One region of the Arthrobacter sp. FW306-06-A genome, then DNA from elsewhere that is predicted to be linked to it. Evidence: riboswitches for the same ligand, from Rfam matches in the RefSeq annotation. Region 1 holds a riboswitch; the other holds the start of a gene.
The links. Region 1 has a riboswitch for cyclic di-AMP ahead of LFT49_RS22655 (M23 family metallopeptidase). Riboswitches for the same ligand answer to the same signal wherever they lie in the genome.
Positions count from the first base shown of each region.

Region 2: linked by a shared signal. The riboswitch ahead of LFT49_RS04650 (C40 family peptidase) and the one ahead of LFT49_RS22655 (M23 family metallopeptidase) in region 1 are both predicted to bind cyclic di-AMP.

Region 1 is NZ_CP084553.1:73,125-77,547, forward strand. It holds gene LFT49_RS21490 (heavy-metal-associated domain-containing protein) at 1-89, opposite strand, end outside; cyclic di-AMP (ydaO/yuaA leader) riboswitch at 330-511, shown strand; gene LFT49_RS21495 (NlpC/P60 family protein) at 519-1,292, shown strand; cyclic di-AMP (ydaO/yuaA leader) riboswitch at 1,795-1,959, shown strand; gene LFT49_RS22655 (M23 family metallopeptidase) at 2,094-2,741, shown strand; gene LFT49_RS21505 (heavy metal translocating P-type ATPase) at 2,947-4,423, opposite strand, start outside.
Region 2 is NZ_CP084552.1:968,074-972,496, reverse strand. It holds gene LFT49_RS04660 (HNH endonuclease) at 1-285, opposite strand, end outside; gene LFT49_RS04655 (NlpC/P60 family protein) at 550-1,323, opposite strand; gene LFT49_RS04650 (C40 family peptidase) at 1,486-2,172, opposite strand; cyclic di-AMP (ydaO/yuaA leader) riboswitch at 2,234-2,411, opposite strand; gene LFT49_RS04645 (M23 family metallopeptidase) at 2,540-3,361, opposite strand; cyclic di-AMP (ydaO/yuaA leader) riboswitch at 3,372-3,583, opposite strand; gene LFT49_RS04640 (metal-dependent transcriptional regulator) at 3,724-4,423, opposite strand, start outside.

The DNA of each region.
Region 1 (4,423 bases):
GCTTCAGTCGAGCAGCAGCTGCACCCGGACGCGGAGGAAGCAAGCGGCAGCTGGGTACGGTTTTCGGTTCCACACATGTCAGTTTCCATTCCTTGACGAAGGACTAATGGGCGCTGGGATTGAACGGCTGTGAAAGCCGGGCGCAGGGGCCGGCCGGGACATACCACTTCACTGACAACAACAGAAACTATACCGGGTGGGGGTATCGGGAAGAAAGGAGATGTCCTGTGATAAGCATCTCATGTTATTCAAATGTGACAAATGAGGCCTGCGTGAAGTACGGTCGAAGCCGTGCCGGTTTCTCCGAATGCGGCACTCCCGAGCGGACTTGCCTAACTCTGCCGCTGCCCGGGATCCGTTCGCAACTTTCGTCCGGCAGAGACGGGGAAACCAACAGTGGCCTGCTGCGGGCAGGTCTTGGGGTGAAGCCGTGCCTGGTGCTTTTGGCGCCGGTCCGGCCGGGTGTCTCCCATCCGAATCCGACAGCTAACCTCGCAGGCAGTGGGAGAGGCCCTTTCATGCCCATGCGCAAAGCTCACGGCCGCCACCGCGCGGTCCCTGTCCAGACCAGCGCCCTTGCGGTGTTGTCCAAATCGGTCGCCGGAAACGCCGGTGCCGCCGGCCGGCAGGCGGCCGTTATCGCCGCGGCGTCCGGCCTTGTCCTGACCAGTGGCATTGCCGCCCAGGCAGCCGATGCCCCGGCCCAGCGTGAGGCGGAGCCGGCTCAGGCACTGGAAGTCGCCAGCCAGGTCCAGGCCCCGCTCAGTGCGGACGCAACGGTCCGGATTTCCTTCGAGCGCCCCGCGGTGGAGACCACCCCGGCGCCGGTGGTGGAAGCACCCAAGCCAGCCGCCGTCGAGGCGCCCAAGGCGTCCGCCGCACCCGTGGTGGCTGCAGCGGCTGCGCCCGTGAAGGCGCGGGTGACGGTTGCCCCTGCTGCTGCCGCTCCTGTAGCCGCGCCCGTGGCCGGCGGTATCAACGCCATCATGGTTTCCTCCGCCTACGCCCAGATCGGCATGATCCAGGACTGCACCCGACTGGTCGAAAACGCCCTCAACGCTGCCGGTATCCGTGTCGGGGACCTGGGTCCCATGCAGTTCATGAACTACGGCACCGTGGTCACCGACCCGCAGCCCGGCGACATGGTCATGCAGCCCGGCCACGTAGGAATCTACGTCGGCAACGGCCAGGTCCTCAGCTCGGGCCTGAACGGGAAGAACGAAACCGCAGTGCACCCGCTGACCTGGATGACCTCCAAGGGCAGCGTCACGTTCGTCCGCGCCGGTAAGTAAGCCACTGAAGGGCCGGTGATGCACTGCCTTGGGGGCTGTGCATCACCGGCCCTTCAGCACTTCTGCCCCGGTTGGACGCAGATTCATCCCGTAACGGCGGTCCAAAGCGGCGCGACCGCACATGGTTGGTAGCCACCAGGACCGAGCTGGCGGCCATCGCAGCGCCGGCGATCATCGGGTTGCGCAGGCCCAGCGCGGCGACCGGGATGCCGACGGCGTTAGAGAAGAACGCCCAAAACAGGTTGGTCTCTATGCGCGCCAGCGTACGGCGGGGCAGCCAATCGGTTGCGCGATCCGGCCGGGTCAGTGCCCGTAACCACCGGATCGCCCGATCACGATGTCCGCCCGCCACCGTGCGGGCAATGCGCGCTGCTTGGGTCAGGCAGCCGCGAGTGGAGTGAATAACGGATTTGTAACTTATGCGAACGGTTCGCTACTCTAGGGAGGCATACCCCTGGCGGGTATGTGTTGCCCGCTACGCCAAACCCCGCCGGCGGCCTATAACTATGAATTTCTCAAGGCGGGGGCGGAGGATCCACTTACGGCGCGCGCGGAGCGCGCCTTGGGGCGAAGCTACTTGGCGGCTGCGCTGCCGCGCGTCCTCCAGCAGCCGGACAGTCCACTCGTCCGAATCCGACAGCTAACTTCGCCGGCGCCGAGAGGACCACTATCTTGTCTGCCCAGCCCAAACACGGCCGTCGCCGTGCCCTTCCTGCTCCCAGGCCACGCCGCCCCCTTATGCGTGACGCTGCCATTCTGCTGCGGAGCCAACAGTGGGGCGTTACAGCTGCCGTCACGGGAATGATCGCCCTGACGGCCCTTTCGGCTGCGCAGGCCGACCCGGGTGGCCGCGCCGGAGCCCCGGACCGGACCGCCGCGTCCACAGTTCCTGCCGTTGAGGCTGCCGTTACCGCAGTGCCGACCGCCATCCTGACCTTTGACAGCCCCGCAGTGACCTCCCAGCCGGCTCCTGAACCGGCGTCGCCCGTGGAGGCTGCCGGAACGGTTTCAGGATCGACCCCAGTGGCACCGGATGCGGTGGCCCCCACTGAGCAGTCCAGCGGCCTGAGGGCACCACTGGCCGCCATGAATGTGAGCTCCCCCTACGGATTCCGTGTCAGCCCCATCACCGGAGCTGCCGGCGAACTGCACACTGGCGTCGACCTGACAGGAGCATGCTCGACTCCGGTGTTCGCTGCGGGCTCAGGGAAAGTCGTCGAGGCGGGCTGGAGCCCATATGGCGGTGGCAACCGGATCGTTGTGGATCATGGCAACGGGATGAAGACCACATACAACCACTTGGCCAGCATCGGTGTTTCTATCGGGCAACCAGTAACGCAGGGCCAAGAGATTGCGGGCGTTGGTACGACCGGGGCGTCAACTGGTTGCCATCTTCATTTCGAAGTCGTAGTCAACGGTGCCACCGTCAATCCCTCGGCCTACATTTAACGAGACACGAGGATTCCGGCTATGATCCGTCAGCTGTTCCTGGTTGCGGAAACTCAGACCGCCCGCTGACCTGGATGGCCTCCAAGGGCGCCGTCACGTTCGTCCGCGCGGGTAAATAAACTACTGAAGGCCGGTGATGTGCTGCCTTGGGGGCTGTGCATCACCGGCCTTCAGCATGTCTGCCGCAGGTGGGCGGCGTTTCACCTCATTGCGTCCGTCCGAAGCGGCGCAACCGCAGCGAGTTGGTCACCACCAGGACCGAGCTGGCGGCCATCGCGGCGCCGGCGATCATCGGGTTCAGCAGGCCCAGCGCGGCGACCGGGATGCCCACGGCGTTGTAGAAGAACGCCCAGAACAGGTTCGTCTTGATCGTGGCCAACGTCTTTCGGGACAGCCCGATGGCTTCCGCGACCTGCCCCAGATCGCTTCCCATGACCGTCAGGTCTGCGGCGGCGATGGCCACGTCGGTCCCGCTGCCCATGGCGATGCCCAGGTCAGCCTGGGCCAGGGCCGCGGCGTCATTAACGCCATCCCCTGCCATCGCCACGGTCGCGCCGGATTTCTGCAGCCGGCGCACGGCCTCGACCTTGCCTTCGGGCAGGACCCCTGCCAGCACATCCGCGGCCGGGATGCCCACCTTCGCGGCAACGGCCAGCGCCGCGGAGGCGTTGTCGCCGGTCAGCAGGATCGGACGCAGTCCGAGTTCCTTCAACCTGCCGATCGCGGCAGCCGAGCCCGGTTTGATGGTGTCGGTGAGGCTGATCAGGCCCGCGGCCTGCCCGTTCACGCCGACCCAGATCACGGTCGCTCCGGAGTCCTCCAGCGCGTGCAGATGCTCCAGGCTTTCGGCGGGGGTGTCGATGCCGTTGTCCTTGAGCCATCCGGCGCGTCCGACGACGATTGAGCGTCCGTTGACGGTGCCGCGCACGCCCCCGCCCGGGGCGCTGACGAAGTCGGCCACCGCCGCCAGGGGAGCGTGTTCGCGTGCGGCCCGTGCGATGGCATGGGCCACGGGGTGTTCGCTGGCGGCTTCGGCTGCCCCGGCCAGGGCGAGCAGCTCGTCCCCGTCGGCCGCGGTCAGGCTCTGCACAGCCGCGACGGAAAGTTTGCCGCTGGTGACGGTCCCGGTCTTGTCCAGCACGATGGTGTCCACGGTTCGGGTGTCTTCCAGGACCTGCGGGCCTTTGATCAGGATGCCCAGCTGGGCCCCGCGGCCGGTCCCGGTGAGCAGTGCCGTGGGGGTTGCCAGACCCAGCGCACAGGGGCATGCGATCACCAGCACGGCGACGGCGGCGGTGAATGCCGGCTGCGGGTCCCCGGCGGCAATCAGCCATGCTCCAAAGGTGAGCGCGGAGATGGCCAGGACGACCGGGACAAAGACCGCGCTGATCCGGTCGGCCAATCGCGCGACCGCCGCCTTACCGCTTTGGGCCTGGCTGACCAGTCGCCCCATCTGGGCAAGGGTGGTTTCACTGCCGACCCGCGTGGCCTTGACCAGCAGCCGGCCGTTGGTGTTGATGGTCGCCCCGATCACGGAATCGTCCACGCCGACCTCGACCGGCACCGGTTCGCCGGTGATCAGTGAGGTGTCCACCGCCGACTGGCCCTCCACCACAAACCCGTCCGTGGCGATCTTTTCCCCGGGACGGACGATAAAGACGTCCCCCGGAACGAGCAGATCA
Region 2 (4,423 bases), on a different contig from region 1:
CACATGGTCGATGGTATGCGCTGCCTTGCCGCAGTATGCGCATTTATGGCCGTCGCGTCTGAGTACGCCCCTGCGGCTGACAGCCGTGGAGTGGTTGTATCGGGGCCGGATGTACCGGTTGAGGAGGATCACGGACGGGCGGCCCAGGACGTCCGTGGGTCCCACGACAGGGTCATCCCCTTCGGCCACGACGCTCGCCTTGCCCGTGAGCACAAGCACCAGCGCCCGGCGGAAAGTAATGACCGCCAGCGGTTCATATCCAGCATTCAGAACGAGAGTGCGCATGCACTTACCTCTTCACGGCCGCACCCGTCAGGGGCACGAGGGCCGGCTGCCCTCGGCATGTCCGGGCTATGGATCGACATCACAAGAGTAAACAGAGAAGTGCAAAATCAGGTAATCGCCGCCCGGATTCCCTGCGGGGAACGTTCCCCAGCAGGGCAGGCATCAGTCCCCTGCGGGGAACTTCTTAAACGCCAAGGACCCCCGCTGCGAGGGCGGGGGTCCTTGGACAAGCACTGGCTGTTGCCAGTGCCGGACATGCGGTGCTTACCTGACGTGGATGAAAACCGGCCCGGAGCCCACGTTTGCGCTGAAGACCACGGTGTCGTTGCCGTTGAAGCCGCCATGCACGGCCATGCCGTTTCCGGCGTAAACAGCGATGTGTGCCATTCCTCCGCCACCATCGGCGTAGTAGATCAGGTCGCCGGGCTGTGCCTGGGAAGCAGGCACCGTGTCCCCCAGGGACAGGTAGCCGGCGGGCCAGTCGTGGAAGTGGATGCCGACGGCGGCCAGGGCGTTGGTCACCAGCATGGTGCAGTCCTGGTGGACGCCAAGCTGGGCGTAGGCGGCGGAGAGGATTGCAGCACCCTTGCCGCTGGCAGAAGCCTGGGCTGCGGGAGCGGCCGGGGCAGCGGCGGTGGCGACCTTGGCGGTGACCTTGGGAGCGGCAACGGGCTGGGCGGCGGGAGCAGGGGCAGCTTCCTCCACCTGAACCTGGGGCTCGGGCTCGACGACGGGGGCCGGCGTGGTGGTCACAGCTGGCTTCTCGAAGCTGATCGCAATGGTGGAAGCGGCGGAAATCGGGGCGTCGACGGCGGATTCAACTTCCAGCGCGGAGGCGGGAGCAGAGTCGCGCTTGACGTTGGCATCGGCGGCGTTGGCCGCAATGCCGCTGGTCAGGACCAGGCCGGAAGCGGCGGCGATGACCGCAGCCTGGCGGCCCATGCCGCCGGCGTTGTCGCTGACAGCCTTGGCAATGACAGCGATCGAGTTGGTCTTGGTGACCTCGGCGCGGTGCCGTGCGGTAGCACGAGTCGTCATCAGTTCTCTCTTTCGTTTTCCTTGCAACCGCAGGTAGGCAGGCAAAGTGTGTTGGACGCGCCGGCATCTTGGGGGTACGCCGGCGCGTCCCGAACGGGGATGTGGTTTCTAGCGAAGAAGCTTTGGGCAAAGAAATAGCCCTTGGAGCACGGAGCCCAAGAACTATTTGTTGAGGTGGTAGTACGACGAGGTACCGGTGGCTGCAGGCGAGTGGAGCAGCGTGCCCTGTGAGGGGTTGAGTGCGCTGATCATCATGCCGTTGCCGACGTAGATGCCAACGTGGGCGCCGCCGTTCTGGACAACCAGGTCACCCGGCTGCGGCGCGGAGGTGGGGGTCATGATGCTCCACGCGTTGGTGCGGGGAATGCTGATGCCTGCCTGGGCGTAAACCCACTGCACGAACCCGGAGCAGTCCCAGCCGGTGACGGGGCTGGTGCCGCCCCACACGTACGAGTGGCCGATGCCGGTGTAGGCGATGGCTGCGATGCCCGAGGTCGCCGCCGAGGAGACGGTCTGGGCGGTCTTGGCGGCCGGCGCGGCGTCCTGGCCGGCAGCAGCAGCAGCGGTGGCCGTGTCGGTGGACTGGGTACGCACCGGCTGCACCTTGGGAGCAGCGGTGGTTTTGACCACGGGACGTTCAAAGGAAACCGTGGCGGTGGGGGCAGCGGTGACTGCGAGGGCCGTTTGGGCCGAACCGGACTCAGTGGAAGCTGAGACACCGGCAGTGGTATCAGCAGCAGTGGCCGGCAGGCCCATGCTCAGGATCAGGCCCGAGGCGGCTGCCACAACGGCAGCCTGGCGGCCTACGGTCCCGGCATTTGCACTCACGGCCTTGGAAACGGCATCCAAGGGGTTGGTGCGAACCGTTTGCGCACGGTGGCGCGCAGAATTATGGCGTGAAGACACGAAGGTAGCCTCTCCCAATGCCTGCGAGGTGAGCTGTCGGATTCGGATGGGAGTCACCCGGCCACGCTGCTTCCTGGGAAGCTTGTGACTTAACCCCAAGGCCTTCTGAATGAAGGCCGAAATTGGTTCCCCCGCCCCTGCCAGACGATGAAATGCGAACGGACCTTGAGCGGTGGCAGAGTTAGGCAATCCACTCAAGAGCGTCAACTTCGGAAAAGTTGACGCGAGTTAGACGGTACAACAGTTTTGTTTCAATGTCACATTCAGGTCACGGCTAGTCACGGCGATCTGAGAGTGCGCAATCATTCGGTTACAACCAGCCCATGGGATCGACCACTTCGCCATTGACCTGGACTTCGAAGTGCAGGTGGCAGCCGGTGGACGCACCAGTGGTGCCGCTCAGCGCCACCACATCCCCGCGGGAGACGGTCTGGCCCACCTTCACATTGAAGGACGACAGGTGGTTGTAGGTGGTTTCCAGCCCGTTCCCGTGGTCGATGACCACTCGGTTTCCGCCGCCGAACTGATGCCAGCCCGCGAAGGTCACGGTACCCGTGGCGGCCGCCAGGACGGATGTCCCACACTGCGCCACGAAGTCCTGGCCCCGGTGGAAGTCGCCCGAGCCTCCAGTAATCGGGCTGACCCGGTAACCGAAGGGGGAAGCGGTGGCAAGGGATGCCAGCGGTGCGGCCAGGGTGCCGGCTGACGCGGCACGCGTCACGGAGCCGGCCGACTGGGCACTCAGCAGTTGCTTTAGCTTCCCGTCCGGGTCCGCCTGGGTCACCACGGCGGACCGGCTGAAGTCGATCTGGGCACCGATGTCGGCCGAGATCTCGGGCTGCGGCGTGACAGAGGAGGCTGCAAGCGGGGCGCTGCCGGCGGCATCAGTGGCCATAACGGGACTTGTGGCGGGCACGGTCACGGTCAGCACCAGGCCGGTGGCTGCCAGGGCAATGCCGGCCTTCTGGCCGATGCCGCTGGCAGCGGCAAACTCCGTCATCTGGCGGAACGGACCCCGGCGGCGGCGGGCGTCGCGATGGAGGTCGCGGGGGCGCTCCGCTGCGACAACTTCGACAACCCGCGGCGCCGAAGGGGGGCCGGCAGCACGGCGGCGTCCCCGGGGGGTTTGCATGGTCAAGAAGGGTTCCTCTCTGGAAAAGCCTGCGGAGTTAGCTGTCGGATTCGGGTCAGAGAGATCAAAGACCCGGCCCGCCAAGGGCAAGCTTCTGCGCAGGGGTATTCCCGGAAGAATCCTTCACTGGAGAGGCTTGCTGCTGACGGACTTCACCCCAAGGCAGTCCCCCGCTGCCGCTTGTGGTTCCCCCGCCTCTGCCAGTAACGACTCGTGCACCCGATCCGCTGGCAGAGCTCGGCTCCGGATCAGGTAACGCTTAAGTTTCAAACGACTGGTTCTACTATAGGGGCTTAAGACCCTAGGTAACAATTCCGTTATCTTTGGCTGGAAGGGCAGGTCCGGGGTATGGAAGTTTCGCTTCAGCCCTGCTTGACGGCCACAAAGACGTGTGCGGCAACCTCCGGCGGAAGCTCCAGCGCTCCTTCAATCCCGGCCACCCGCACCGAGATGTAGTCGCCCACGCGCTCCAGGGCCACTGCAGCGCCGGGCCGGATTCCGCCTTCGTCCAACTGCGACAGCAGCTCCGGCTCCACCTGGATCGGCTCCGCGAGGCGGCTGATGGTCACGCCGGAAGCAGGCACGTAGCTCTTCATCGCCTCCACCAGGCTGATGGCGCCGTCACCGAAGCCGGGGGCCGGCCGGCCGCCCAGCGCGGCAAGGCCCGGGATGGGGTTGCCGTACGGGGATTCGGTGGGGTGGTCCAGTATCTCGTAGATGCGGCGCTCCACCCGCTCACTCATCACATGTTCCCAGCGGCAGGCTTCATCGTGGACGTAGGCCCAGTCCAGCCCGATGACGTCCGCCAGCAGGCGTTCGGCCAGCCGGTGCTTGCGCATCACCTCCGTGGCGCGCTTGCGCCCGGTGTCAGTGAGCTCCAAATGCCTGTCACCAGAGACAACAACGAGTCCATCGCGCTCCATCCTGCCGATGGTCTGGGAGACGGTGGGGCCGGAGTGGCGCAAGCGCTCGGCAATACGGGCCCGGAGGGCAACGATGTTTTCTTCCTCAAGCTCCAGGATGGTCCTGAGGTACATCTCCGTAGTGTCGATCAGATCCGTC